2 regions of the Cupriavidus sp. CER-90 genome follow, and region 1 is predicted to be linked to the other one. Evidence: riboswitches for the same ligand, from Rfam matches in the RefSeq annotation. Region 1 holds a riboswitch; the other holds the start of a gene.

Region 1 (14,700 bases):
CAATGGCGGGCTGCGCATCGTGCACGTGGTGCGCGATGCGGACGCCTCGAACCCGCGCGCCGCCGTCGCACAGGCCGTGGCGCTGGCCGACAACGAACGTGCCGAGGTGCTGTTCGGGCCTGGCGACAGCCTGCTGCCCACGCTGGCCGGCTCGGCCGACCTGACGCGGCGCGGGGTGCAGATCGTCGCGCCGCTGTCGGGGCTGGCGCTGAGCGCCGACAACGTATGGTTCACGCGCGCCGACTATCAGGCCGAACTCGACGCCGCCGTGCATCAGCTGCGCAGCTACGGGCTGACCGGCATCGCATTGGCGGTGTCGCCCGACTTCGCGGCCGGCACGCTCGGCGTCGGCACCCCGTGGCTGGCGCGCCTGGAAAAGGACATCTCGACGCGCGCCGTGGCGCTGATTGGCAATGTCGACGACAGCGCACGGCGCATTGCCGCGGCCCGGCCGGGCGCAGTGATCGTCGCGGGCGACACGCTGGCCTATGGCAGCCTGGGCCGCGCACTGGCGGCGCAAAACTGGTACGGGTTTCTGGTCGGCCTTTCGGCGGTCAGTCCGTCGGCGGCGCGCGAGATCCTGGGCGCCGGCTACGCGGGCGGCATGGTCGTGACGCAGATAGCACCGGGGCCGCAGGAATCGACGCTGCGCGTCGTCAAGGAGCACGTGGCCCGCATGAAGCAGTACCTGGACGAGCCGCCCTCGCCTGCCACGCTGGCCGGCTATATCGGTGCGGCCTGGCTGGTGCGCGCGGCTGCCGGCATGAAGGCGTCGGGCCCGGCGGAATTGCGGCGCGCGCTGCAGGCCCGCATCGACGTCGGGGACTTCACGCTCGACTTCACGCGGGGCCTGCGTGGGTCGCAGTACGTGCAGCTGGCGGCGATCGGCAAGAGCGGCCTGCCGCAGCGCGCCTGAGCGTGGGCTGGCTCGCTTCGATCAGGCGCGCGGCAGTGTGATGCTGACGCGCAGCCCGCCCTCCGCCCGGTTGGTCAGCTTCAGTTCGCCACCGTGGCGCGCCACGATATCGGCGGCGATCGACAGGCCCATGCCCACGCCGCCGGTGGCGCGGCTGCGCGAGGACTCCAGCCGATAGAACGGCTCCAGCACGCGCTGCAGTTCGGCCGGCGGAATGCCGGGCCCGTTGTCGCAGACGTCGATCGAGACGCGCTCGGGGGTGTCGGTGAGGATGATGTGCGCGGCGCCGCCATAGCGGTGGGCGTTTTCCACCAGATTCACCACGGCGCGCCGCAGTTCGGCCGGATAGGCCAGCAGCGGCGCCGCTTCGCCAGACAGGCGCACGTCCTGCCCGATTTCCTGGGCGTCGTCGACCACCGCCTGCAGCAGCGCCACCATGTCCACCCGCTGGCGCGGGCCGGTGCCGTCGTCGCGTTCGCGCAGGTAATACAGTGTGGCGTCGATCAGGCCATTCATCTCGGCCAGATCCTGCCGCAGGCGATAGCGCACGTCGTTGTCCTCGATGCGTTCGATACGCAGGCTCATGCGCGTCAGCGGCGTGCGCAGGTCATGCGACACCGCCGCCAGGAAGCGCGACTGCTGCGCCAGCTGGGTGCGGATGCGCTGCTGCATCAGGTTCAGCGCGTGCGTGGCGTCGCGCGCTTCGGCGGGGCCGGTGTCTTCGTCCAGCGGCGGGGCATGGACGTCCTGCGCCAGACGGTTGGCGCCGCTGGCCAGTTGCTGCACCGGCCGCGCCAGCAGGCGGGCACCCACCCACGAAGCGATCAGGATGGCCGCCAGCTGGAAGATCAGGCCCAGGTGCGGCGGCCAGATGCCACGGATATGAAATCCCTTCGGCGGCCCGGGGGGACGGTCGAATGGCCGGCGTTCGCCGAACGCTTCGGGGCGCAGCGGCGGGCCATCGAAATCGAACGGTTCATTGCCGCGCATGCCGGCCGGCGCGCCAGGCGGCCGGTCGGGCATGAACACCCCTTCGAGCGGATGCGCGGGCGTGCCGCTGGGCACCAGCTGGCCCGCCGCCTCGGCGTCGGACGCGGCGCGGCGCATGCGCTCCATGTAGCGTTCCGAACCCGGGCGCGGAAACACGCTCTCGATCACGGTCACGCCCAGCACATGCACGGCCAGCATGATGGCGGTCATCACGAAGAACAACCGCATGAACATCGAGTTGAACCGGCGGCGTCTGGCCGGCCCGGGGGCGCGCGGTTCGGCCCGTATCGCCGAAGCACCGCCGGTGGTCGGCGGAATCGCAGCAGCCATGCCTTCAGTGCTCCACGTTGCCGGTGAACACGTACCCTTCGCCACGCACGGTGCGGATCAGCGACGAGTCGCGCGGGTCGTCGCGCAGTTTCTGGCGCAGCCGCGATACCAGCAGGTCGATGCTGCGGTCGAAGACGTCCAGGTCGCGGCCGCGCGCATTGTTGATCAGCATCTCGCGGTCGAGCACGCGGTTCGGATTCTCGATGAACGTCAGCAGCAGGCGGAATTCGGCGTTGGACAGCGGCACCACGGTGTCTTCCGCATCGACCAGCTGGCGCAGCGTGGCATTCAGGCGCCAGCAGCCGAAGCGCATCTCGTGCCCGCCCGGGGCAGGCGTCGGGCGGCGTACGTCGCCACGGCTGCGGCGCAGCACCGTGTGGATCCGCGCCACCAGCTCGCGCATCTCGAACGGCTTGGTCACGTAGTCGTCGGCCCCCACTTCCAGGCCCACCACGCGGTCGGCCAGTTCGGCACGCGCGGTCAGCATGATCACGGGCAGGTTGCTCTGCTCGCGGATCTCGCGGCACAGCGTCAGGCCGTTTTCGCCCGGCAGCGACAGGTCCAGGATCACCAGGTCGTAGTCCTGCCGGCCCATCGCCGTGCGCATCGCCGCGCCGCCTTCCGCGCCCTCGGCCTCCATGCCGAACGTGGCCAGGTATTCGGCCAGCATGGCGCGGATCTGGGGGTCGTCATCGACGATCAGCAGACGAATGGGCAGGTTGGGCGACAGGTCCATGGGGGAAAAGTGAGGAATACGCGGGACATCCGATCGGCCAATGTACCAGCCGGCAGATAACAGGCGATGCCCGCTTTGTATCAATTTTGATACGTGCCGCGCACGGCACCTGGGGCGCAGCACGAACGCCCGGGAGAAAAATACGCCCCCGGTGCTGCCGCATCCGGGAGCGTTCAACAGGGAAGAAGCCGGGCTCGCATGCGCCCAGCCACACCGCAGCCGAAGGGCGGGCGCGGTGCGTCGCAGGAACGTCCGAGGGACGTTTCCACGCGCCGCCAATCGTAGTGAGCCCGACCCCGGCCGTCTTGTCGGCCTTGTATCAAGTCAGGCCGCGACGGGCTTGTTCAGCAGCGCCTTCAGGCCGGCGAGCCGGTCCTTCGGACTCATCGCCGGCGTGGTGTCCTGCGGTGCTGGCGCTTCCTCCAGCTTCATCTCGGCGATAAAGCGCGACGGCTCGACCGAATAGGTTTCGCGCGCCCGCTTGCGCTTCTTGCACCAGCTGATCTGCAGGGTGCGCTGCGCGCGCGTGATGCCCACATACATCAGCCGGCGCTCTTCCTCGATCTTCTCGTCGTCCAGGTCTTCGTCCTCGCGCGTGTGGGGCAGGATGCCCTCTTCCACGCCCACCAGGAACACGTGCGGATATTCCAGGCCTTTCGACGCGTGCAGGGTCGACAGCCGCACCGCGTCGGGATCTTCGTCGCGGCCTTCGAGCATGCTCATCAGCGCCACGGTCTGGGTCAGTTCGAGCAGATTCTTGCCTTCGTCGCCGAAGCCGTCGGCCGTGTCGGCGCCCGTGGCCTCGCCGTCGCCTTCGGCCTCCGGACGCGTGCCCTTGCGCTTGAGCCAGTCCAGGAATTCCAGCGTATTGGTCCAGCGCGACTGCGCCTGCCGTTCGTCGAAGGTGTCGTACAGATAGGCCTCGTAGTGGATACCTTCCATCAGGTCGTCCAGCACCACGGTGGCCGGGTCGCTGGCCGCGCGCTCGGCCAGGCGCACCATCGATTCGCAGAACGTGCGCAGCGGCTCCAGCTGGCGCGGCTGCAGCCTGGCCTCGATGCCGCCCATCATCGCCGCCTCGAACAGCGACACCTTGGCCTGCCCCGCAAACGTGCCCAGCACCTCGAGCGTGGTGTTGCCCACCCCACGGCGCGGCGTGGTAATGGCGCGAATGAACGCGGGGTCATCGTCCGGATTGGCAATCAGGCGCAGGTAGGCGCAGATGTCCTTGATCTCGGCCTTGTCGAAGAAGCTCTGGCCGCCCGACAGCACGTACGGAATGCGCTCGCGCCGCAGGATCTGCTCGAACAGGCGCGCCTGGTGGTTGCCGCGATACAGGATGGCGTAATCGCGAAACTGCGCGCGGCGCTCGAACTTGTGCGCGGACAGGCGGAACACCACCGACTCGGCCTCGTGCTCCTCGTCGTTCATCGGATGGACGGCGATCGGATCGCCCATGCCGTGTTCCGACCACAGCTTCTTGTCGAACAGCTTCGGATTGTTGGCGATGACCGCGTTGGCCGCTTCGAGGATGCGCACGGTCGAGCGGTAGTTCTGCTCCAGCTTGACCACCTTCAGGTCCGGAAAATCGGTCTGCAGCAGCCGCAGGTTGTCCAGCGTGGCGCCACGCCAGCCGTAGATGGCCTGGTCATCGTCGCCCACCGCCGTGAACGCCGGCGCGCGCAGGTGCGAGCCGCCGGCCAGCAGCTTCAGCAGCTGGTACTGGCACGCGTTGGTGTCCTGGTATTCGTCGACCAGGAAATAGCGCAGCCGGTTCTGCCACTTCAAGCGCACGGCCTCGTCGCGCGCGAACAGTTCGGCGGGCAGGCGGATCAGGTCGTCGAAGTCCACCGCCTGGTACGCGTTCAGCGTGGCCACGTAGTTGCGATAGACCATCGCGGCCTGGTGCTCGTCGGCATTGGCCGCCTGCGCAAGCGCGGTCTCGGGATCGACCATGCCGTTCTTCCACAGCGAGATGGTGCCTTGCACGCTGCGGATCAGCTTCTTGTCGGTGGTGCTCAGCTGCTCCTGGACCAGCCCGAAGCAGTCGTCCGAATCCATGATCGAGAATTGTGGCTTCAACCCGACATGCTCCGCCTCCATGCGCAAGATTTGCACGCCCAGCGAGTGAAACGTACAAACCGTCAGCTGCTTGAGTGGAATGCGCTTCCCTTCGCGCGTGGTCTTGCCTTCCATCAGCTTGGCAATGCGCTCCTGCATCTCTTTCGCCGCCTTGTTCGTGAACGTGACGGCGGCAATGTGACGCGGCTCGAACCCCTTGTCCTCGATCAGGTGGGCGATTTTCTGCGTGATCACGCGGGTCTTGCCTGATCCGGCGCCCGCCAGCACAAGGCAGGGGCCGTCGAGGTAGCGCACCGCTTCGGATTGCGCGGCATTGAGTCCGAGAGTCATGAGGTTGGGGAACGTGGCAGGCGGAATGGCGCATGGCGCACCTGGGGGTGGCGCGCCGAAGGCGTCGATGTTAACACGCGCCGCAGGCGCGCACGGGCGTGTCGGGCGGCGTCCGACAAGAGGCGTTTCAGGCTGGTAACAATCGTAAAGCGGCGGATCCCGGGGCATGGAGCTTGCCTCTTATCTCACAGGACCGCACGGGTCTTGCGCGTGGCGCGACCGGTCCGGGACATATCAACAAATCGGAAACGATGATCTCGATGACAACAAAGGAGCCAATCATGAAGACGCTTCGCACCCTTTCGAAAGTTGCCCTGATCGGCGTGACGCTGGTGGGCTTTGCGGGCTGCGCGGACATGACCCCGAAGCAGCGTAATACCGCCATTGGCGCGGGCGCCGGTGCGCTCGGCGGTGCCGTCCTGACCGACGGCAGCGCGCTGGGTACGCTGGGCGGCGCGGCCGTGGGCGGCGTGGTCGGTAATGTCGTGACGAAGGACCGTCGCTAACCGACCCGCGGGCGATTCCAATCCCGGGGGCGGGACCGCCGGCCGGCGTCGGGCGTAGGTTTGACAAAGGCTGACCGGTCCCGTACATTCTCGCGCATCCGGCCGGGAGAGCGCGCATCGATTGCGCCGCCGAAGGGGAACCACCCGCAAACTCTCAGGCACCATGGACCGACCGGATCGGCATGCAACATGCACACGATGCATGCCGCACTCTGGAGAGCGACATCCGCCACTGCCCTGATGCCGTGGTGAGCATGTCCACCGAAGGGGCGCACGAAGTTCCGGCTTCGTAATCTCTCAGGTATCGAGGACAGAGGGGTCATCCGCCGCAGCGGATTGGATGCACATTGGTGCGCCCGATCGTTGCGGCGGATGACCCTTTTTTCGTTTTCGAACCGCCCCCGAGGATATCCATGACGCTCCAGGCCACGCCCCTCAACGCTATCCACCGCGCCCTCGGCGCCCGCATGGTCGACTTTGGCGGCTGGGACATGCCGGTCAACTACGGTTCGCAGATCGAGGAACACAATGCCGTGCGTGCCGATGCCGGCATGTTCGACGTGTCGCACATGTGCGTGGTCGACCTGCACGGGGCCGGCACGCGGGCCTTCCTGCGCGGCCTGCTGGCCAACAACGTCGACAAGCTGCAGACGCCGGGCAAGGCGCTGTATTCGTGCATGCTCGACGAAAAAGGCGGCGTCATCGACGACCTGATCGTCTACTTCTTTGCCGAGGACCACTTCCGCCTGGTGGTGAACGCCAGCACGGCGCTTGGCGACATCGAATGGATCCAGTCGCGCAATGCCGCCACCGGCAGCGGCGTGACGATCACACCGCGCCGCGGCGACGTGGCACCGGCCGGCACCGGCAAGCTGGCCATCGTGGCCGTGCAGGGCCCCAACGCCCGCGCCAAGGTCTACCAGGCCTTCCCCTCCACCCAGCCGGCCGATGCGCTGAAGCCGTTCAACGCGCTGGTCGTGCAAGACCCGGAAATGGGCGAACTGATGGTCGCCCGCACCGGATACACGGGCGAAGACGGCTTCGAGCTCGTGGTACCGGCCGAGAACGTCGCCGGCATCTGGGAAAAGCTGATCGCCGCGGGCGTACGTCCGGCCGGCCTGGGCGCGCGCGACACGCTGCGCCTGGAAGCCGGCATGAACCTGTACGGCCAGGACATGGATATCCATACTTCGCCGCTGGACGCCGGCCTGGCCTGGACGGTCGACCTGCAGAGCGAGCGCGACTTCATCGGCAAGCAGGCCCTGGTGGCGGGCGGCCAGAAGCAGACGTTCGCGGGCCTGATCCTGCGCGACAAGGGCGGCGTGCTGCGTGCGCACCAGAAGGTCATCACGGCGGCCGGCACCGGCGAAATCACCAGCGGCACGTTCAGCCCGAGCCTGCAGCAGTCGATCGCGTTCGCCCGCCTGCCGAAGGGCGTGGCGCCGGGCACCGACGTCCAGGTCGAGATTCGTGACCGCAAACTGACCGCGACTGTGGTTAAACTGCCGTTTGTGCGTAATGGCAAGGCACTCGTGAGCTGAGGCATCGCCCGGCTTCACATCAAACGGTCGCCCTTCCGCCCGTCCGCTCGAGCCCAACCTGCTGCGGACCGGGTGAATGAAACAAGAAACAAACTGTATCCCGGAGAACCTCATGAACTTCCCCGCTGACCTGAAGTACACCGAGTCGCACGAATGGGTGCGCGTCGAAGCCGACGGCACGCTGACGATCGGCATTACCGACCACGCACAGGACGCCCTGGGCGACATCGTCTTCCTGGAACTGCCCGAAGTGGGCAAGTCGGTGGGTGCCGGCGACGCCCTGGCCGTGGTGGAGTCCGTGAAGGCAGCTTCCGACATCTACGCCCCGGTGGCTGGCGAAGTGATCGCCGTCAACGACGCCGCTTCGGCAGCGCCCGAGTCGGTCAACGCCAACGCCTTCGACGCCTGGCTGTTCAAGCTGAAGCCGGCCAACGCCGACGACGTGAACGGCCTGATGAACGTCGACGCCTACAAGGCCAGCGTCGGCGCCTGATCGCGCTGACTGTTTGATGCCGCGCGCGGCGGACAGGCCGACCACCTGCCCGCCGCCCGCTCCCCGAGATTCCTTGCCATGAACGCCCCGCTTCCCATGAATGCCGCCGCCCAAGGTACACGGCCCACGCTGGCCGAACTGGAGGCGCGCGACGCCTTCGCCGCCCGCCACATCGGCCCCGACAGCGCCGAACAGCAACACATGCTCAAGGTGCTTGGCTTCGACAGCCGCGCCGCGCTGATCGACGCCGTGGTGCCCGCCGCCATCCGCCGCCGCGACGGCATGTCGCTGGGCGAGTTCACCGCCCCGCTGACCGAAGAAGCCGCGCTGGCCCGCCTGCGCGGCCTGGCCGGCAAGAACCGCGTCCTGAAGAGCTTCATCGGACAGGGCTACTACAACACGCTCACGCCGGGCGTGGTGCTGCGCAACATTTTCGAAAACCCGGCCTGGTACACCGCCTACACCCCGTACCAGCCGGAAATCTCGCAGGGCCGCCTGGAGGCGATGCTGAACTTCCAGCAGATGATCACGGACCTGACCGGCCTGGACATCGCCAATGCGTCGATGCTCGACGAAGGCACGGCCGCTGCCGAGGCCATGACGCTGCTGCAGCGCGTCCACAAGCATGCGTCGAACACGTTCTACGTGGCCGACGATGTGCTGCCGCAAACGCTGGAAGTGATCCGCACGCGCGCGCTGCCGCTGGGCATCGAGGTGAAGGTCGGCCCGGCTGCGGACGCCGCGCAGTCCCACGCCTTCGGCGTGCTGCTGCAGTATCCGGGCGTGAATGGCGATGTGGCCGACTACCGCGCCATTGCCGACGCCGTGCATGCGGCCGGTGGCCGGGTGGTGGCCGCCGCCGACCTGCTGGCGCTGACGCTGATCGCCGCGCCGGGCGAATGGGGCGCCGACGTGGCCGTGGGCAACTCGCAGCGATTTGGCGTGCCGCTCGGCTTTGGCGGTCCGCACGCGGGCTACATGGCCGTCAAGGATGAATTCAAGCGATCGATGCCGGGCCGCCTGGTCGGCGTCACGATCGACGCGCAGGGCAACAAGGCTTACCGCCTGGCGCTGCAGACGCGCGAGCAGCATATCCGCCGCGAGAAGGCCACCTCGAACATCTGCACCGCGCAGGTGCTGCTGGCCGTGATGGCGTCGATGTATGCGGTCTACCATGGCCCGCAGGGCCTGAAGCGCATCGCGCAACGCGTGCATCGCCTGACCGCCACGCTGGCCGCCGGCCTGAAGGCGCTGGGCCTGCCCCCGGTCAACGAGACGTTCTTCGACACGCTGACGCTGGAAACCGGCTTCAACACCGAGGCGTTCCACGCCACGGCCACGCAGCGCGGCATCAACCTGCGCCACGCCGGCGCGTCGCGCATCGGCATCTCGCTGGACGAAACCGCGTCGCGCGACGACGTGGTCACGCTGTGGGAGATCTTCGCGCACGGCAAGCCGGTGCCCGACTTCGACAAGATCGAGGCATCGGTCGGCGACGGCTTCCCGGGCAACGTGGCGCGCCAGAGCGCCTACCTGACGCATCCGGTGTTCAACACGCACCATGCCGAACACGAGATGCTGCGCTACCTGCGCTCGCTGGCCGACAAGGACCTGGCGCTGGACCGCACGATGATTCCGCTGGGCTCCTGCACGATGAAGCTCAACGCCACCAGCGAGATGATTCCGGTGACGTGGCCCGAGTTCAGCAACATCCACCCATTTGCCCCGCTGGACCAGACGGTGGGCTATCGCGAGATGATCGACCAGCTGGAGGCCATGCTCTGCGCCGCCACCGGCTACGCCGCGGTCAGCCTGCAGCCGAACGCCGGCTCGCAGGGCGAATACGCCGGCCTGCTGATCATCCACGCGTACCACGCCAGCCGTGGCGAGAGCCATCGCGACATCTGCCTGATCCCGTCGTCGGCCCACGGCACCAACCCCGCGTCGGCGCAGATGGCCGGCATGAAGGTCGTGGTGGTGGCCTGCGACGACAACGGCAACGTCGACCTCGACGATCTGGCGAAGAAGGCCGAGCAGCACAGCAGGAACCTGGCCGCGATCATGATCACGTACCCGTCCACGCACGGCGTGTTCGAGCAGGGCGTGCAGCAGATCTGCGACATCGTGCACAAGCACGGCGGCCAGGTCTATGTCGATGGCGCCAACATGAACGCGATGGTCGGCGTGGCCGCGCCGGGCCAGTTCGGCGGCGACGTGTCGCACCTGAACCTGCACAAGACGTTCTGCATTCCGCACGGCGGCGGCGGCCCGGGCGTCGGTCCGGTAGCCGTGGGGGCGCATCTGGCCGACTTCCTGCCCAACCAGGACAGCGTCGGCTACCGTCGCGACGACAACGGCATCGGCGGCATCTCGGCCGCGCCGTTCGGCTCGGCCAGCATCCTGCCGATCTCGTGGATGTATATCGCGATGATGGGCTCGGCCGGCCTGACCGCCGCCACCGAGAACGCAATCCTGACCGCCAACTACGTGGCGCGCCGCCTGTCGCCGCACTTCCCGGTGCTGTACACGGGCCAGCATGGCCTGGTGGCGCACGAGTGCATCCTCGACCTGCGCCCCCTGCAGAAGACCACCGGCATCACCAACGAGGACGTGGCCAAGCGCCTGATGGACTACGGCTTCCACGCCCCGACCATGAGCTTCCCGGTGCCGGGCACGCTGATGATCGAGCCGACCGAGAGCGAATCGCTGCACGAACTCGACCGCTTCATCGACGCGATGATCGCCATCCGCGGCGAGATCGCGCGGGTGGAAGACGGCAGCTTCGACCGCGAGGACAACCCGCTCAAGCACGCCCCGCACACCGCGGCCGTGGTGGTCGGCAACGAGTGGACGCACAAGTACACGCGCGAGGAAGCGGCCTACCCGCTGGCATCGCTGCGCACGCAGAAGTACTGGCCGCCGGTTGGCCGTGCCGACAACGTGTATGGCGATCGCAACCTGTTCTGCTCGTGCGTGCCGATGAGCGAGTACGCCGAAGAGTGAGCGCCAGCCCGTCAGGCGGCGTCCGATACACGCGGATGCCGCCGACGGACTATGCTCAGGGAGCGGGCGCCGGTATCCGGCGCCGTCCTTGAGCGGAGGCCTCATTCATGTGGAATCTCAGCGCGCCCTGGTGGGAATTCGTCCTGCGCGGCCTGATCGTCTATGGCGCCATTCTGTTGCTGATGCGCATTTCGGGCCGGCGGCAGATCGGCCAGCTCACGCCGTTCGATCTTGTCCTGCTGCTGATCATCTCGAACGCGGTTCAGAACGCGATGAATGCCGGCGACAACTCGGTGCTGGCGGGGCTGATCCTGGCGGGCACGTTGTTTGGGACCGATGCGCTGCTCGGGTATGTCACGTGGCGTAGCCGTCCGCTCGAAATGCTGGTCGACGGCCGTCCGCAGATCGTGATCCACCAGGGCGAGGTCTACGAGGAAGTCATGCGCCGCGAACGCATCAGCACGCACGAATTGCACAAGGTGTTGCGCCGCAACGGCTGCGCCCGCGTGGAAGACGTGCATTTCGCGATTCTGGAAACCGACGGCTCCATCAGCGTGAAGATGAAGGAGCCGCCGCCGGCTTCCGGTCCCGCCGAACCCGGCGCACTATGGCGTCATCCGGCCCATTCCGATCAGGACAAGCCGGCCTAGCGGCCTTACGGCAAACGGTCCCACAAACCGCGCCGGCAACCAATCTGGAGTTCAGCCGTGGCAGTCAGCGTCTTCGATCTGTTCAAGGTGGGCATCGGCCCGTCGAGCTCCCACACCGTGGGCCCGATGCGGGCGGCCCTGATGTTTGCGCATGGCCTGGAACGCGACGGCCTGCTGCCTCGGGTGGCCAGCGTGCGCGCGGAGCTTTACGGATCGCTCGGCGCCACGGGCAAGGGGCACGGCACCGACAAGGGCGTGATCCTGGGATTGATGGGCGAATCGCCCGACACGGTCGATCCGGAGGCGATCGACGCCAAGCTGGCGGCGCTGCGCGCCAGCAAGCAGCTGTCGCTGCTGGGCCGGCACACCGTGCCGTTCGTGGAACGCGAGCACATCGTGTTCTATCGGCGCGAAGCCATGGCCGAGCATCCCAATGGCATGAAGTTCCACGCCTATGATGCCGATGGCGCATCGCTGCGCGAGGCCCGCTACCTGTCGGTGGGCGGCGGCTTCGTCGTCACCGCCGGCGCGCCCAATACGCAGGTCCTGGCCGCCGGCAAGCAGTTGCCGCACCCGTTTCGCACGGGACGCGCGATGCTCGACATGGCCCATGCCAGCGGCAAGTCGATTGCCCGGCTCATGCTCGAGAACGAACTGACATGGCGGCCGGAGAACGAGGTGACGGGCGGACTGCTGCATATCTGGGATGTCATGCAGCAGTGCGTGGCGCGCGGTTGCCGCACGGACGGCGAACTGCCCGGCCCGTTCAAGGTCAAGCGCCGGGCACCGGAGCTCTATCGGCACCTGACGTTGCGCGCCGAGCGCACGCTGTCCGACCCGCTGTCGGTCATGGACTGGGTCAACCTCTACGCCATCGCCGTCAACGAGGAAAACGCCGCCGGGGGTCGCGTGGTCACGGCGCCGACGAACGGCGCGGCCGGCATCATCCCCGCCGTGCTGCATTACTACGACCGTTTCGTGCCTGGCGCCAACACCCAGGGTGTGGTCGACTTCCTGCTGACAGCCGGGGCCATCGGTCTGCTCTACAAGCTCAACGCGTCGATCTCGGGCGCCGAGGTGGGCTGCCAGGGCGAAGTCGGCGTGGCCTGTTCGATGGCGGCCGGGGCGCTGGCCGCCGTGCTCGGTGGCACGCCGGAGCAGGTGGAGAACGCGGCCGAGATCGGCATGGAGCACAACCTGGGCCTGACCTGCGATCCGGTCGGCGGCCTGGTGCAGATTCCGTGCATCGAGCGCAACGCCATGGCATCGGTCAAGGCCGTCAACGCGGCGCGCATGGCCCTGCGCGGCGACGGCACGCATTATGTGTCGCTGGACTCGGTCATCAAGACCATGCGCGAAACCGGGGCCGACATGAAGACCAAATACAAGGAAACCGCGCGCGGTGGCCTGGCGGTGAATATTGTCGAGTGCTGACGCACGTGGCATCCGTTGGCCGGCGCTGGCCGGCGACGTATCATGGAAGCACTTCCGGTTTGCCACAACAATACCGCCATGCAGACCTTTCACCAGTTGTTCGACGAGGCTTCGTCCACGTTCACTTACCTGCTCATCGACGCCGACACGCGCGAGGCCGTGCTGATCGACCCCGTCGATCGCCAGTCCACACGCGATCTCGCGCTGCTGGAGCAGACCGGCGCCAAACTGGCCTGGGTCGTGGAGACCCACGCGCACGCCGATCACATCACGTCAGCCGGCCATCTTGCCCAGTTGACGGGCGCCAGCACCGCCGCGCCGTCGGGCTGCGACATCAAGCCCGCGCTGAAACAACTGATCGATGGGGATACGATTCCGTTCGGCCGCCAGGTGCTGCGCGCAATCCACACGCCCGGCCACACCGCCGGCAGCATGAGCTATCTCTGGGAGGAGCCGTCGCCCGAAGGCATGACGCGGCGGATCTTCACCGGCGACGCGTTGCTGATCGACGGCTGCGGTCGTACCGACTTCCAGTCGGGCGACGCCGGCACGCTGTTCGACAGCCTGACGCAGAAGCTTTTCCGCCTGCCCGACGACACCCGCGTCTACCCCGCGCACGACTACAAGGGCCGGACCGAATCAACGATCGGCCACGAGCGCGCCACCAACAGCCGGGTAGCCGGCCGCACGCGCGACGAGTTCATCATGATGATGCGCAACCTGAACCTGCCGCGGCCCAAGCTGATCGACGTCGCCGTCCCGGCCAACAAGCAGCTCGGGCTGGCCAGCGGCCGCGACGGGGACAGCGTGCCGCACGGCATCTAGCGCGCCGGGGAGGCTTGCTGCGGGCTGGTCCAGGATCGGCCCAGCCCTGGCCCCGGCCTCAGCCCGGGCAATGCGTCAGGATTCCCACAATTCGCAGGTACGGCGCACCGTGTCACGCAGGCTGTGCGCCTCGTCGTTCACCGTGCGCACCAGGCGTGCGTCGTTGTCGCGCGCCGCCGCCTGGGCGCGGATATTGGCCAGCGCCTGGAGCGACCCCAGCGCCTCGGCGTGAGGCTCCAGCGCGTCGCAGATCGACAGGATATGGTCCGCGATCGGCATCCGGGTCAGTTCGTTCGGATGCACGTATTCGCCTTCCAGCCCGAAGCGGCACGCCTGGAAGCGATTGAAGGTGTACACCAGGTAGTCGTCTTCCTGCGGCATGAATGGGCGCGACAACAGCAGGTAGCGCGCCAGTGCCTGGATATAGGCCGCGATGTCGCAGGCGCGCTGAACGGTCAGCGGGGTATCCATCACGCGCACCTCGATCGTGCCGAACTCCGGCTTGGGACGGATATCCCAATAGAAGTCCTTCATGCTTTCGATCACGCCGGTGGCGCGCATCTTGTTGAAGTACGCCTCGAAGCCGTCCCACGTCAGCACATGCGGGGCGCGGCCGCTCATCGGGAACGCCGCGACCGAATTCAGGCGCGCCGATGCAAACCCCGTATCCACCCCCTGCACGTAAGGCGACGAAGCGGCCAGCGCGATAAAGTGCGGCACGTATCGCCCGATGGCATGGAGCAGGAACAGCGACTCATCGGGGGTCGGGCACCCGATGTGCACGTGCTGGCCAAACACGGTGAACTGCTTGGCCAGATAGCCATAAAGTTCGGAAATGTACTGGTAACGCGGCGAATTCGAGAT
Region 2 (14,700 bases), on a different contig from region 1:
GAGAACACCCAAGGCATGTCGACGGCGGCGGTTTGCTCCCCTCTCCCGCACGGCGGGAGAGGGGCGGGGGAGAGGGCGGGCGTATCAAGCTGCCACGCCGCCCACACCTTGGCCCACCGCAACGCGCGCGTGCTGCGTCGCGGCCTGCCGGACCACGTCCCCCACCATCTCGGCCGTCACTGCCGATAGCGTCCAGCCCAGATGTCCGTGCCCGGTGTTGTAGAACACGTTGGCGGCGTGGCCACGGCCTACGCGCGGCATCATGTTTGGCATCATCGGACGCAGGCCGGCCCAGGGCACGACGCTGCGCGTGCTGACGCCGGGGAAGCAGGCATGCACCCAGTCGACCAGCGGACGGATGCGGTCGGCGCGAATGTCGCGGTTGATGCCGTTGAACTCGGCCGTGCCGGCCACGCGGAAGCGGTCTGTGCCCAGGCGGCTGGTCACGAGCTTGGTTTCGTCGTCGAGCAGGCTGACCGTCGGCGCGCTGGCCTGGCTTTGCGCGTCGTTCAGGTTCACCGTGATCGAATAGCCCTTCACCGGATAGATGTTGACGCGGTCGCCCAGCTGCCGGGCAAAGGCGCGGCTGGCCACGCCCGCGCACACCACCACGCCATCGAATTCGCGCGATGTGGGCAGGTTGTCTTCCGCCGACACCACGGTCGCGCGCCGGCCCGTGGTGGCCACCGACCGCACATCCTGGTTGTACAGCGTATGCACGCCCAGGCGCCGGATCGCCGCGGCCAGGCCGCTGGTGAACTTGTGGATGTCCCCCGTGGCGTCGCTCTCGGTGTAGTAGCCGCCGTAGTAGTCGCCGGCCAGCGTGGGCTCGATGTCGCGCATCTCGGCCGGCGTGACCGCGTGGCGCTCCAGCCCGCCTTCGGCCAGCAGCTTCGACACCCGGCCGGCATGCTCGAAGCCCGCCTTGTTGCGATAGATATGCAGAATGCCGCGCCGCTTCAGGTCGAAGTCGATGCCTTCGGCGTCGGCCCAGGCAAACAGGTGCTGGCGCGCGGCGATGGCCAGGCGCGCGGTCTCGACCGTGTTGGCGCGGTAATGCGGGATCGACGCCATGAACTCGGCGAACCAGCTCAGCTTGTGCCAGGTGGGGCGCGGATTCACCAGCAGCGGCGCATCGGCGCGCAGCATCCATTTGATGCCCTTGGCCAGTGTGGACCAGTGCGTCCAGACCTCGGCGTTCGAGGCCGACAACTGGCCGCCGTTGGCGAACGACGTTTCCATGGCCGCATAGCGATGCCGCTCGAACAGCGTGACGGAGAACCCGCGCCTGGCCAGCGCGTACGCGGTCGTGACGCCGGTAATACCGCCGCCGATCACTGCAATGGATTTCATGTGGAAGGTCTTTCAGGACGTCATGGGGTGGCAGTCCGCGGCGCACCATGCGCTTCTCGCGGACGCCCCCTCTGTCCTTGACCTGAGAGATTCGCGAGCCGGGGCTCGCTTGCTCCTTCGGTACCGCCGGCCGACGTACAAGCCGGGGTTCTTCAGAGTTCCATGGCGATACCGGTCCTTTTGCCTGAGAGTTTCCGGGGCGGTTGCTCCTTCGGCGCCGTACTGCCTGGCGGCAGCAACGGGCTCTCCCGATATCGCGGGGTACAACGGTGGCCACTATGCCATAGAAATTAAAGATTCGGCTATCAGGTTTGTTGCCGTCAGGCCGAAGGCACCAGGAAGCGTTGCGCCAGCCGCACCCAGGCTGCGGCGCCCAGCGGCAGCACCTGGTCGTTGAAGTCGTAGCCGGGGTTGTGGACCATGCAGCCGCCGAATTCGCCTTCGCCGTTGCCCAGGATCAGATAGCAGCCGGGCACCGCATCGAGCATCCAGGCGAAGTCCTCGCTGCCATTGAGGCCCTTGGGCGCCTGCGTGACCACGTGCTCGGCGCCCACCAGCTCCTGGCAGACCTCGGCGGCCAGCGCGGTGGGGCCGGCCGCGTTGACCATCGGCGGCGTCAGCTGGCGATAGTCGATCTGGGCCGTCACGCCGTGGGCCTGTGCGGTCAGGCTGACAATCTCGTGGATGCGGGCTTCCACCAGCGCGCGCGTTTCGGGCCGCGCCGCGCGCACATTGAGGCCGAGCTTGACCTCCTCCGGAATCACGTTGTGCGTGGCACCGGCGTGGATGAAGCCGACCGATACCACGGCGGTGTCGTCGGGCGCCACGTTGCGCGCCACCACCGTTTGCAGCGCGGTGATGATGGCGGCCGACGCGGCAATGGGGTCCTTCGAACGATGGGGCATCGCACCATGGCCGCCGACGCCGCGGATCGTGACATCGGCCACGTCCGACGACAGGCTGACCGGCCCCTCCAGCACCCGGAACGACCCGGCCGGCACGCCGGGCATGTTGTGCAGCGCGAAGACCGCATCGCACGGAAAGCGCTCGAACAGGCCGTCTTCCATCATCGCGCGCGCGCCGCACAGGTTCTCTTCGTCGGGCTGGAAGATCAGGTTCAGCGTGCCGTCGAAGCTGCGCGACCTGGCCAGCGCGTGGGCGGCGGCCAGCAGGATGGCGGTATGGCCATCGTGCCCGCAGGCGTGCATGCGGCCGGGCGTCTTGCTGGCGTAGGGCAGGCCGGTGGCCTCGACGATCGGCAGGGCGTCCATGTCGGCCCGGATGCCCAGCCGTCGTGTGCCGTTGCCGACCTTCAACTGGCCCACCACGCCGCTCTTGCCAATGCCGGTGTGCACGTCGTAGCCCCAGCTTTCCAGCAGCGTGGCCACCAGCCGGCTGGTGGCGCCAACTTCGAAGCCCAGTTCGGGCTGCGCATGGATCTGGCGGCGGATATTGACGAAGGTCTCGGTGTCGATGGCAGGCAACAGGTGCGGCAGCAGCTGAAACGGGGTCAGGGTCGGTTCTCGGGTCATGGTGGTCTCGGAAAGTCAGGCTCGCGGCGTCGCGACGGATATCGACAGGGATCAGTGTTCGCGTGTCTCGGCGATGCGCAGCACGGCCACCAGGGCCAGCACGCCGCACGCCATCATGTAGAAGGCGGGGGCCATCGGGTTGCCGGTCTTCGCGAGCAACCATGTGACGACGAACTGCGACGACCCGCCGAACACCGTCACGCCCACGCTGTAGATCACGGCCAGGCCCGTGGCGCGCACGCCGGCGGGCAGCATTTCCAGCAGCATCAGGAACAGCGGCGTGGTGCCCAGGTTGATGCTGGCGGTCAGCAGCGCGGACAGGCCCAGCACCAGCGGGACGCTCGGGTAGTGGTTCATCAGCCAGAACGCGGGATAGACGGCCATCAGGCTGAACAGCAGCGACCCGGCCACCAGCGGCTTGCGGCGGTCAAGGCGGTCCGCCAGCGTGCCGGCAATCAGCGACACCACCAGCAGCGTGACGCCCGTGACACAGCCCGACAGGAACGACAGCGACGCCGGCATATGCAGCACGCGGATCATGTACGTCGGCATGAAGAACACCACCAGGTACATCGTGGCCGTACCGGCGGTGCCCGCCAGGATGCCCAGCACCACCTTGCCGGCGTGACGGCGGAACAGTTCGCCGACCGGGCTCGGGGCATGGGCGTCGGCCTCGTGCGTCTCGTCGAGATTGGCGCGGATATAGAGACCTACCGGCGCGATCAGCAGCCCGAGCAGGAACGGCACGCGCCAGCCCCAGCTTTCCAGCGCGGCGGTGGGCAGCAAGGCATAGAGCGTGGCGCCCGTGGCGGCGCCCGCCAGCGCGGAAATGCCCTGGCTGCCGATCTGCCAGCTCACGCGCCAGCCGCGGCCCTTTACGTCGCCGCCTTCCATCAGCATCGCGGTGGAGGCGCCAATCTCGCCGCCCAGCGAAAAGCCCTGCAGCAGCCGCCCCGCCAGGATGGTCAGCGACCCGAACACGCCAGCCGTGGCGTAGGTGGGGGCCAGCGCGATGCACAGCGTGCCCAGCACCATCAGGCCGATGGTCAGCGTCATGGCGGCCTTGCGGCCATGGCGGTCGGCATAGTTGCCGATCAGCACGCCGCCCAGCGGCCGCATGACAAAGCCGATGCCGAACGTGGCCACGGCCAGCAGCAGCGACCCGTACGGGCTATCCGACGGAAAGAACAGCTTGCCGATCAGCAGCGAGAAGAAGCTGTAGACCGTGAAGTCGAACATCTCCAGCGCATTGCCGATGGAGCATGCGGCGATCAGGCGGAACTGGCTTTGCTTAGCCCTGGCCGGGGTGGCGGAAGTGGCGGGGGCGGCGACGCTGGCAGCGGAGAGCGGCGTGCCGGCGGGCAAGGTGGCGTCGTTCATGTGGGGGCTCCACGAACTGGGTTGCGGAAATCGTGGCGCCCTGGCGGGCATCCATCGCTGAAGTTGTACGTCCTTGGCGATGCAGTATTCCGGCAAACACGCCGCCCCGAAAATCATTTATTGTCATCGTGATAACGAAATGGCATCACCGGCACCATCACTGGCCACGTACCATCAGGACTAGTACCTACGCGGCGCATTCCGGTGTGCCATGCACGGCAATTGCGCAGGCGCGCACCATCGCAAGGCATCGGCGGCAAGCCGGTGGGGAGAAACCCTGATGAAGCTGCAACAACTGCGCGTGCTGCTGGCGGTGGCCCAGCACGGCAGCATCCACGAGGCCGCGCGTAGCCTGCATACGTCGCAGCCGGCGCTGTCGAAGGCCATTGCGGAGCTGGAGCGCGAACTGGGCGTGACGCTGATGTCGCGCTCGGTGCGGGGGGTGAGCCTGACGGCCTATGGGCTGGCGCTGGTACGGCGCGCCACGGTGGTGGAGCAGGAACTGCGGCACGCGCTGGAAGATATCGAGTCGATTCGCGGGCACGCCGAGGCGCAGCTGCATATCGGCTTTACCGCCGTGGCGTCGAGCGGCGCGCTGCCCGATGCGATGGCGGCGTACCGGCAGAGCTATCCGAATGTGACGCTGCGCGCGCTGGAGTTGCGACCGCAGCAGATCCTGGAAGGGTTGCGCGAGGGGCGGCTCGATCTTGGCCTGATCTCGACCAACAGCGGCCCCGGTGGCGGCGGCATGCAGTGGGAGCCGCTGTTTTCGGTCGGCATGGGCCTGGCCGTGCGGCCCGGGCATCCGCTGCGCCGTGCGCGACGCCTGCGTGCGCTGCTCGATGCGGACTGGCTGACGCTCGATCCGCTGGACGATCCCGGCAGCCCCCTGGCAAGCCTGATGCGCCTGCACCGCCTGGACATGCCCCGGCGCATCGTGCAGAGCGCGTCGAACCTGCTGGGGCTGCAGCTGGCAACGCGGACCGACCTGATCAGCGTATGGTCGAACTACGTGTTCGATGGCACGGGGCCGCTGAAGCTGGACCCCGCGGCCCTGGTGCGCTTGCCGATCGCCGACGAGCTGCCCGACTTCCAGCTTTTTCTGGTCTATCGCTCCGAGGACCTGATGACGCACGCCTGCGCGCAATTCACGCGCGAGGTGCGGCATGCGGCCAAGCCGCGCCGCGCACGCTGAGTCAGGCCGGCTCGCGCGGACGTGGCGGCCGGCGGCTACTTCTTCAGCAGTTTCAGCAGTTCGTGGGCCCCGGCCTCGGACGACGCGGGGTTCTGGCCCGTGACCAGTTGACCATCGACCACGGCGTAGCTGCCCCAGTCATCGGTGCGCGAGAACTGCCCGCCGTTTGCCTTCAGTACGTCTTCCACCAGATACGGCACCACACTGGTCAGCTGCACGGCCTCTTCTTCGGTATTGGTGAAGCCGGTGACCTTGCGGCCCTTGACCAGCGGCTCGCCGTCGGCCCGCTTCACGTGGCGCAGCACCCCCGGTGCGTGGCACACCAGGGCCATGGGTTTGCCGGCGCGGTCGAAGGCTTCGATCAGCGCGATCGACCGCTTGTCTTCGGTCAGGTCCCACAGCGGGCCGTGGCCGCCGGGATAGAAGACCGCGTCGAAGTCGTCGGCCTTGACCTGGTCCAGCGTCAGCGTGGCTGCAAGTTGCTGCTGGGCGGCCGGGTCGCCCTGGAACCGGCGCGTGGCGTCGGTCTTGAAGTCGGGTTCGTCGCTCTTGGGATCGATCGGCGGCTGGCCGCCCTTGGGTGTCGCCAGCGTGACGTCGACGCCGGCATCCTTGAACACGTAGTACGGCGCCGCGAATTCCTCGAGCCAGAAGCCGGTCTTCTTGCCCGTGTTGCCAAGCTGGTCATGCGAGGTGAGCACCATCAGGATCTTCATTGTCGTTCTCCGGGTTGGTTGGCGCCGCGGCCACGCACGCGCAGCGGCGTTGGCAACCATCGTAGGCAGCGCGTGGCAATTCCGAAAGCCCGACGTTTCCGGTTTTCAGGGCGAGGGGTCGGCGTCGCGCGGCTTGCGTCCGGTAAGCATCGCGGCGATCAGGTTCTCGCGGCCCTTGAGGCTCATCGCGATGGCCGCCGCCACATGCAGCGCAATCAGGCCGAGCAGCGTATTCGACAGCCAGCGATGAATGTCGATGGGCCAGTCCTCGCCCCAGAACGGGTCGAGCCGCGACATCCAGCCGGTGACGGCCAGCGCCAGGATCAGCGCCCACATGGCCAGCATCGTCACGGCGCCCAGCGGGGTATGGCTGACGAAGCGCGGCGCGCGGCCGCGCATCAGTGCACGGCCATAGGCGAGTACGCCGGCGGGACGCGGCAACCAGGCCCGGAAGCGCGCATGCTCGGTGCCGACGAAGCCCCAAACGATGCGGAACAGCACCAGCCCGGCGGCCACGTAGCCCAGGATGCGGTGCAACGGGTCGCCGGAGTCGTCGATCAGGTCATAGCAGACGATGGCCGCCACGCTCCAGTGCGTGAAGCGGACGGCCACGTCCCAGACGCGAATCGTGTCGCGCGGATAAACGCGATCCGCCGGGGTTGCCATGCTTACTTCCCGATTTCCGATTTGACGACGTCCAGCGTCTTGGTATCGAAGTAGATTTCGGCCTTCTTGCCGTCCTTCGTGGTGCCGTAGATCTCGTAGCAGTTGCCGTCGACCTTGAATTTCTTGATGTTGTAGCCCTGGGCCTCGATCCTGGCTTTCGCGTCGGCCTCGGGCATCCATTCGGACTTCGGATGCTTCTCGCATTTGGCGCCTGCGAACGCGGCAGTGGAAAACAGGCCGACAAAGGCTGCGGCGACGATCTTGTGCATGGCTCAACTCCTCGGACAAATAAGCCCATCTGGGCGGGTGCAGGCATCGTAGAGCCTAATGAGATCGATTCTCAATATAGGTTTTCCCGATGCCGCGTGGCTGCCATCGCACAGTCGCCAGTAACGTCACGTCGGTGTCACGTTCTCGTAATATCCCTACATTGAACGTGGACTTCATCATTGTTCGTCTTGTGGGACAATCGCGGCCCATCGGGTAAGGGTTTTCCCGGTGCCGAGCTTCGAAAGGTTTCGCATGAAAACGATTGACTGGAAGGACTGGGAAATCTTCTGCCGCGTGGTGGAAGGGGGCGGCTTCACGCAAGGGGCCGAACTGGCCGAAGTTCCGAAGTCATCGGCGAGCGCCGCCGTGGCGCGGCTGGAAGGCCAGCTTGGCGTGCGACTGTTCGAGCGCACCACGCGCCGTGTACGTGTCACCCAGCGCGGCCAGCAGCTCTATGACCGCGTGGCGCCATTGTTCGGCGCACTGCGCGAGATCAGCGCCGAGGCGGCCTCGGTCAGCGCCGAAGTGAGCGGCTCGATCCGGATCGCCACGCCCTACGAGGTGGGTTCGCAGCATCTGTCGCCGACAGTGAACCGGTTGCTCAAGCAGCACCCGTCGCTGCGCGTGCAACTGGACATGAACTGGGACCAGCCCGACCTGATCCGCCACGGCTACGACCTGGCCTTCGTGATGACCGATACGAGCCTGCATGACAGCTCGTTCGCCAGCAAGCGCGTCGTGCTGATCGAGCGCGCGTTCTATGCGGCGCCCTCGCTGATTCGTGAGCGCGGCCTGCCGCGCGCGCCGCAAGACCTGCAGGGCTGGCCGACCGTGGGCAACCTGGACGATTCGAACTGGGAATTCCTGCGCGATGGCGTGGAGACGTTCTCGCTCGATGTGGCGCCGCGCATCTGCACGCACAACGCCGAGGTGCGGCTGAAGGCGGCGGTCGATGGCCTGGGCGTCACGCGCCTGTCGCCGCGCTTTGTCCACGAGCAACTGGTGCAGGGCCAGCTGGTGCGCGTGCTGCCCGGCTATTCGTCGTCGCCGCTCAAGGTGTATGTGCTGATGCCGGCGCGCAAGCTGATGCCGGCCAGCGTGCGCGCCTTCCTGAACGCGCTGGAAGAAACGCTGGGGGTGCCGGAGAACGCGCGCCGTCCCACTTCGCGCCTGGGCGCCACCTTGCTGCCGGACACCGCCGAGGCGCCGGACGCGGACGACGCCGCGCCCACGATCCTGACGCTGGAGTGACCGGCCGGCGCCCGATTCAGTAAGGCTGGTCGCCGCTGCGCAGGTCGAAGCCGAGCGTGTCGGCAATCTCGAGCATTTCGTCGTCGTCCTCGCTGCGCGTGATCCAGCCCGCGTAGGCGTCGCCGCCGGTATCCCAGTTCCACAGCGTGTAGCCGGCCACGCGCAGCTGGTCGGTGGCCAGCTCCATCAGCTCGGGCACGCTGGTGCCCTCCAGGAAATCCTCGTCCTCGGGGTCGTCGGTGCCCCAGTTGATCTCCAGGTCGATGCGCTCGCAAAGCTGGTTGAGACAGCCGATGAAGGATTCGACATCCTTCCAGTCGACATGGAAACCCGCCTCCCAGTCGATGATCTCCTTGATCTGGAAGAGCAGCATCTCGGCGTCGGCCTCGTCTTCCTCTGCGTCGTCCAGGGCTTCCTCGAACAGCGCCAGATGCCGCGTGGTCTGCTGGGTGTCTCCCAGATTGATCAGCGCAAACAGGCGGCTTACCGCGTCCTGCGCGTCGTCGTCCAGTTCTATTGCCATCTGTGGCTCCTTTGTGGTCCGGCTGCGCCTGTCATGCGGCCACTTTCCCGATCTCGCGATGCCCCCGCGGCGTCACGCGCAATGCCCGTGACGCCTGGGTAGGCTCGATCCAGCCTTTCTCCAGCATGGTTTCCAGCAAGGCGGCACCGAGCGCGCCGCCCAGATGGGGCTTGCGCTCGCTCCAGTCGGGACAGGTGCAGGCGAACTGGCGGCGCTTGCGCCGCGTGGCAACGAGATCAATACCCAACTGCGCCATGGCCTGCGAGCCGTCGCCGGTCAGGTCGATCCGCGTGCCATCCACGGCCAGCCATCCCGCCTGCGACATTCGTTCGAACAGACCCACCGCAAGTTCCCCGGCCAGGTGGTCATAACAGGTCCGGGCCTGCCTGAGCGCCGGCGGCGTCCCGCGCGAAACGGGCACGGTCCGCATGCGCGGCGGCTGGCTGACCAGCGACGCCGTGGCCAGCGCCTCGATGGCCACACCGATTTCCGGCGCGGCAAGACGGTAGTAGCGGTTGCGCCCGCGCGATTCCACGGCCAGCAGGCCGCCTTCGGACAGCCGTGCCAGATGGCCGCTGGTGGACGACGCCGACAGCCCGGCGATCAGCGCCAGCTCGCCCGCGGGCCGGGCACTGCCATCCATCAGCGCCCACAGCATCGCCGCGCGCCCGGGATCGGCAAGCAGGCCGGCCAGCTGGCTGATGCCTGGAGCGTATTCCATAGTTCATGCATGGGTGAAGGGACTGATGCAAGTATAGGCAATTCGTGGCGCAACCGTGCGCCGTGGCCGCCGGTCAGAACAGGCGGTCCAGCCAGCCGTGCGGGTCCGCCGCGCGGCCTTGCTGCAGGTCGACCAGTGCGCCCTTCAGGCGCGTCGTGATCTCGCCCGCCCCGCCGTCGCCAATGGTGAAGTTGTACGCGCGCCCCTTCACCTTGCCAATGGGCGTCACCACCGCCGCGGTGCCGCACGCAAACGCTTCGCGCAGGCGCCCGCTCTGTGCATCGGCATGCCACTGGTCGATCGCGTACGGCTCTTCGCGCACGGTCAGGCCAAGGTCGCGTGCCAGGGTGATGAGCGAATCGCGCGTGATGCCGGGCAGGATCGTGCCGGTCAACGGTGGCGTCTGCAGGGTGCCGTCGTCGAAGACGAAAAAGACGTTCATGCCGCCCAGTTCCTCGATCCAGCGCCGCTCCACGGCGTCGAGGAATACCACCTGGTCGCAGCCCTCGCGGGTGGCTTCCGCCTGGGCGAGAAGGCTCGCGGCATAGTTGCCGCCACACTTGGCCTCGCCGGTGCCACCGGGCGCGGCGCGCGTGTAGGTGTCCGACACCCACAAGGTGACCGCCGCCGAGGCGCCGCCCTTGAAGTACGCGCCCACCGGGCAGGCGACCACGCAATACAGGTATTCGGCGGCAGGCTTGACGCCCAGCACCACTTCGGTGGCGATCATGAACGGGCGCAGGTACAGCGCCGAGCCTTGCCCGGAGGGAATCCACGCACGGTCCAGGCGGACCAGTTCCCGCACCGATTCCAGGAACAACTCTTCGGGCAGCGCAGGCATGGCCAGGCGGCGGGCCGAGTTCTGGAACCGGCGTGCATTCGCATCGGGACGGAACAGCGCGCCGCCGCCGTCCGGCAGCCGGTACGCCTTCAGCCCTTCAAAGATCTCCTGCGCGTAATGGAACACCAGGGTGGACGGATCGAACTGGATGGGGCCGTGCGGTCCGATCTTCGCGTCGTGCCAGCCCTTGCCCTCGGTGTAGCGGATGGTGGCCATGTGGTCGGTGAAGACGCGGCCAAACGCCGGGCTCTCCAGCAGGCGCTCGCGCTCGGCCGCCGGCAGGGGGCTCGCGCTCGGCGCAATCGACAGGTTGGATCCGACAGCGGTATTCATACAGTCTCCTAGGGGTGCAGGGGGGGCGCCACGCGCCCAGACCCCGAATTTTGCGCCATGCGCGGTGTTTTGTGGTGAGAAACGACCATGTTACTGGCCCTTGTCCATGGGCGCGACGTAGGCAATCCGCTCTTCCTCGTAAAGCCGATAAATCATTTCGAGCATTTCCTTGATGTCCCGGGATTCGTCCATGGCGCGCATGCTCATGATGATGGGCGACGTTAGCGTCGTGTCATCCAGCGCCATATAGCTCACGTCATCGCGCTTCAGCCCATAGACGCTGCTCGGCACGACCGAGATGCCTTCTCCGGCGGCCACGAGTCCCAAGGCGATCTGCAACTCGCGCACCTCGTAGATACGGCGCGGCGTGAGGGCGCGTTCCTGAAACGCCGATAGCACCTGGTCGGCATAGCTGGGTCGGGGCGCTTTGGGGAAGACGATCAGCGTTTCGTAGATCAGGTCCCGCAGCGAAAGCACCGGTTTCGATACCGATAGCGAATGGCCGACTGGCAGCGCGACAATCATCTTCTCTTCGCGAAGCACGACGCGGCGGATGTTGGGATCTTCATGCCGGATCCGGCCGAATCCGACATCGATGCGGCCGTCCTTCAGCGCGCGAAGCTGATCCATGGTGGACATCTCGTGCAGGCTCAGTTCGACCGACTTGTTCTCGTCCCGGAACCGCCGGATGATCTTCGGCAGCATGCCGTAGAGCGTGGAGCCCACAAAGCCGACCGAAAGGCTGCGCTCGATGTTTCCCACGCGCCGTGTCATCGATTCCAGCTCGTTCGTCTGGGCAATCAGATGCACCGCGTGGGAGTAGAAGAACTTGCCCGTCTCGGTGAGCTTGAGCGGCCGGGAGTTCCGCTCGAACAACTGCACGCCCAGGGCTTCTTCGAGCTGCTGGATCTGGCGGCTGAGCGGCGGCTGCGCAATATGGAGCCGGCGTGCCGCGCGCGTGAAGTTCCGTTCTTCGGCCACCGCTACGAAATAGCGAAGATGCCGTAGCTCCATACAATACCTCCAGGATATAGCCCGATACTAAAACGGTGTTGGACTCCCCCGTTTCGCGCCTCTATTCTGCTTTTACGCTCGGTTTCGCCGCCAGATTATACCTTTCGAGTAGCTTTGGATCGGCTTGAAACGAGGGTTAACCCCACCAGAAAAGACAAAAGTCAGGAGCAGACATGAGTCCCAAAGTATTCGACACCAAGGAAGTGCAGGACCTGCTGAAGGCCGCTGCCAATCTGGGAAGCGACGCGGGCAATGCGCGCGCCAGGCAGATCACGCACCGTCTGCTGAGCGACCTTTTCAAGGCCATCGACGACCTCGACATGACGCCCGACGAGATCTGGGCCGGCGTGAACTACTTCAACAAGCTTGGCAAGGACGGCGAGGCGGCGCTCCTGGCTGCCGGGCTTGGTCTCGAAAAGTATCTCGACATCCGCATGGATGCAGCGGACCGCGCGGCCGACATCCATGGCGGCACGCCGCGCACCATCGAAGGCCCGCTGTATGTCGCCGGTGCCCCGGTGCGCGACGGCGTCTCGCGGATCGACATCAATGCCGATGAAGCGGCGGGGCCGCTCGTCATCCGGGGCACGGTATCCGGCCCGGACGGCAAGCCCGTGGCCAATGCCGTGGTCGAATGCTGGCACGCCAACTCCAAGGGCTTCTATTCGCACTTCGATCCGACCGGCGCCCAGGACGACTTCAACCTTCGCGGCGCAGTGAGAACGGGCGTTGACGGCAAGTACGAATTCCGCACGCTGATGCCTGTCGGCTACGGCTGTCCGCCGCAAGGCGCGACGCAGCAACTGCTTGATGCGCTGGGCCGCCACGGCAACCGCCCGGCACACGTGCACTTCTTCGTGACCAGCGACAAGTCGCGCAAGCTGACGACGCAGATCAACATCGAAGGCGATCCGCTGATCTGGGACGATTTTGCGTATGCAACACGTGAAGAGCTAGTGCCGCACGGCGTCGAAAAGACCGGCGGCGTTGCGCTGGGCCTCAAGGCCGACGCGTACAAGGAAATCGCGTTCGACATTGCGCTGACGCCGCTGGTGCAAGGCAAGGACAACCAGCTCGTCAACCGCCTGCGTGCCGCCGCCACGGCGTAACCCCGCGCTGCGGCCTGGCTGAACCAGGCCGCTCCCCCTTCCGCACGAATCCTCTGCACCAATGCCACGGCTTCGCCACGAAGCCGGCATAGGGAGACAACGCATGTCCGCAACCCTCGACAAGACCCGACAACTGGACGATCTGCTGAGCAACGCCGTCCAGGATGACAAGGAAAACGGCGTGTTCCGCTGCCGCCGCGACATCTTCACCAACGCTGATCTGTACGTACTCGAGATGAAGCACATCTTCGAGGGCAACTGGGTGTACCTGGCCCACGAAAGCCAGATCCCCAATATCAACGACTACTACACCACCTGGATCGGCCGCCAGCCCATCGTCATCACGCGCGACAAGGCTGGGGAACTGCACGCGGTCATCAATGCCTGCGCGCACAAGGGCGCCATGCTCTGCCGGCGCAAGCACGGCAACAAGGGCAGCTTCACGTGTCCGTTTCACGGGTGGACATTTTCCAACGCGGGCAAGCTGCTGAAAGTGAAGGACGAGAAAACCACCGAGTATCCGGTGCAGTTCAACAAGGACGGCTCGCACGACCTGCGGAAGGTTGCGCGCTTCCAGAACTATCGTGGCTTCCTGTTCGGCAGCCTCAGCGCCGACGTGATGCCGCTGGAGGATTACCTTGGCGAGACCAGGGTCATCATCGACCAGATCGTCTCGCAGGCACCAGAAGGGCTGGAAGTGCTGCGCGGCAATTCCTCCTACATCTACGACGGCAACTGGAAGATGCAGATGGAGAACGGTTGCGACGGCTATCACGTCAGCACCGTGCACTGGAACTACGCCGCAACGATGGGCCGGCGCAGGGTCGAGGGCACCAAGGCCGTGGATGCGAACGGCTGGAGCAAATCGGTCGCGGGCGTGTATGGCTTCGAACATGGCCACATCCTGCTGTGGACCAACACGATGAACCCGGAAGTCCGGCCGGTCCATCAGCATCGCGAAGAGATTGCGGCGCGCGTTGGCGAGGACAAGGCGCACTACATCGTCAACCAGACGCGGAACCTGTGCCTGTATCCGAACGTGTTCCTGATGGATCAGTTCAGCACCCAGATTCGCGTCGTCCGTCCGCTTGGCGTCGACAAGACCGAAGTCAGCATTTTCTGCTTCGCGCCGAAGGGCGAGAGCGCCGAAAGCCGCGCCATCCGCATTCGCCAGTACGAGGACTTCTTCAACGTGTCGGGCATGGGCACCAGCGATGACCTCGAAGAGTTCCGCGCCTGCCAGGCCGGTTACGCTGGCACGACGTCGATGTGGAACGACATGTCGCGTGGTGCGCCGTTGTGGGTCAACGGACCGGACGCGAACGCGAAGGGCATGGGGCTGAATCCGCTCATCTCGGGCGAGCGAAGCGAGGACGAAGGTCTCTTCGTGGTGCAGCATGAATACTGGATGCGGGTGATGCGCGAAGCCCTGCGCAAGGAACAGGCAGAGGCAGCGGTATGACCATCGACCATCAAACCATCTGCAATGCCCTGTACCAGGAGGCGCGCTTTCTGGATGACCGTCAGTGGGATGAATGGCTGGCGTGCTACGCGGACGACGTCACGTACTGGATGCCCGCCTGGGATGACGATGACAAGCTCACCGAAGACCCCCAGCGCGAGATTTCCCTCATGTACTACGCGGACCGTGGCGGCCTGGAAGACCGGGTGTTCCGTATCCGGACCGAGCGCAGCAGCGCATCGATGCCGGAGCCGCGCACCAGCCACAACGTCACCAACGTCGAAGTGCTGGCCGAACGCGATGGCGAAATCGACGTTCGCTACAACTTCCACAC

Evidence for each region. A riboswitch is a leader RNA that binds a small molecule or an ion and turns the genes downstream of it on or off. The one in region 1 is predicted to bind glycine.
Region 2: linked by a shared signal. The riboswitch ahead of AC24R4_RS07925 (D-amino acid dehydrogenase) and the one ahead of gcvT (glycine cleavage system aminomethyltransferase GcvT) in region 1 are both predicted to bind glycine.

What each region holds. Positions count from the first base shown of each region.
Region 1 covers NZ_JBYGYM010000002.1:1,456,804-1,471,503, reverse strand. The annotation lists gene AC24R4_RS17270 (ABC transporter substrate-binding protein) at 1-916, shown strand, start outside; gene AC24R4_RS17265 (ATP-binding protein) at 938-2,236, opposite strand; gene AC24R4_RS17260 (response regulator) at 2,241-2,972, opposite strand; gene AC24R4_RS17255 (UvrD-helicase domain-containing protein) at 3,297-5,384, opposite strand; gene AC24R4_RS17250 (YMGG-like glycine zipper-containing protein) at 5,666-5,890, shown strand; glycine riboswitch at 5,984-6,071, shown strand; glycine riboswitch at 6,093-6,214, shown strand; gene gcvT (glycine cleavage system aminomethyltransferase GcvT) at 6,304-7,431, shown strand; gene gcvH (glycine cleavage system protein GcvH) at 7,544-7,924, shown strand; gene gcvP (aminomethyl-transferring glycine dehydrogenase) at 8,003-10,927, shown strand; gene AC24R4_RS17230 (DUF421 domain-containing protein) at 11,035-11,577, shown strand; gene AC24R4_RS17225 (L-serine ammonia-lyase) at 11,635-13,011, shown strand; gene AC24R4_RS17220 (MBL fold metallo-hydrolase) at 13,090-13,836, shown strand; gene AC24R4_RS17215 (YbdK family carboxylate-amine ligase) at 13,912-14,700, opposite strand, start outside.
Region 2 covers NZ_JBYGYM010000001.1:1,771,992-1,786,691, forward strand. The annotation lists gene AC24R4_RS07925 (D-amino acid dehydrogenase) at 85-1,353, opposite strand; glycine riboswitch at 1,516-1,614, opposite strand; gene AC24R4_RS07930 (M20 aminoacylase family protein) at 1,674-2,885, opposite strand; gene AC24R4_RS07935 (MFS transporter) at 2,937-4,265, opposite strand; gene AC24R4_RS07940 (LysR family transcriptional regulator) at 4,546-5,460, shown strand; gene AC24R4_RS07945 (type 1 glutamine amidotransferase domain-containing protein) at 5,496-6,176, opposite strand; gene AC24R4_RS07950 (cytochrome b/b6 domain-containing protein) at 6,282-6,842, opposite strand; gene AC24R4_RS07955 (PepSY domain-containing protein) at 6,845-7,111, opposite strand; gene AC24R4_RS07960 (LysR family transcriptional regulator) at 7,365-8,363, shown strand; gene AC24R4_RS07965 (DUF6630 family protein) at 8,380-8,886, opposite strand; gene AC24R4_RS07970 (ArsR/SmtB family transcription factor) at 8,918-9,607, opposite strand; gene AC24R4_RS07975 (branched-chain amino acid aminotransferase) at 9,681-10,781, opposite strand; gene AC24R4_RS07980 (LysR family transcriptional regulator) at 10,872-11,795, opposite strand; gene catA (catechol 1,2-dioxygenase) at 11,969-12,904, shown strand; gene AC24R4_RS07990 (SRPBCC family protein) at 13,008-14,366, shown strand; gene benB (benzoate 1,2-dioxygenase small subunit) at 14,363-14,700, shown strand, end outside.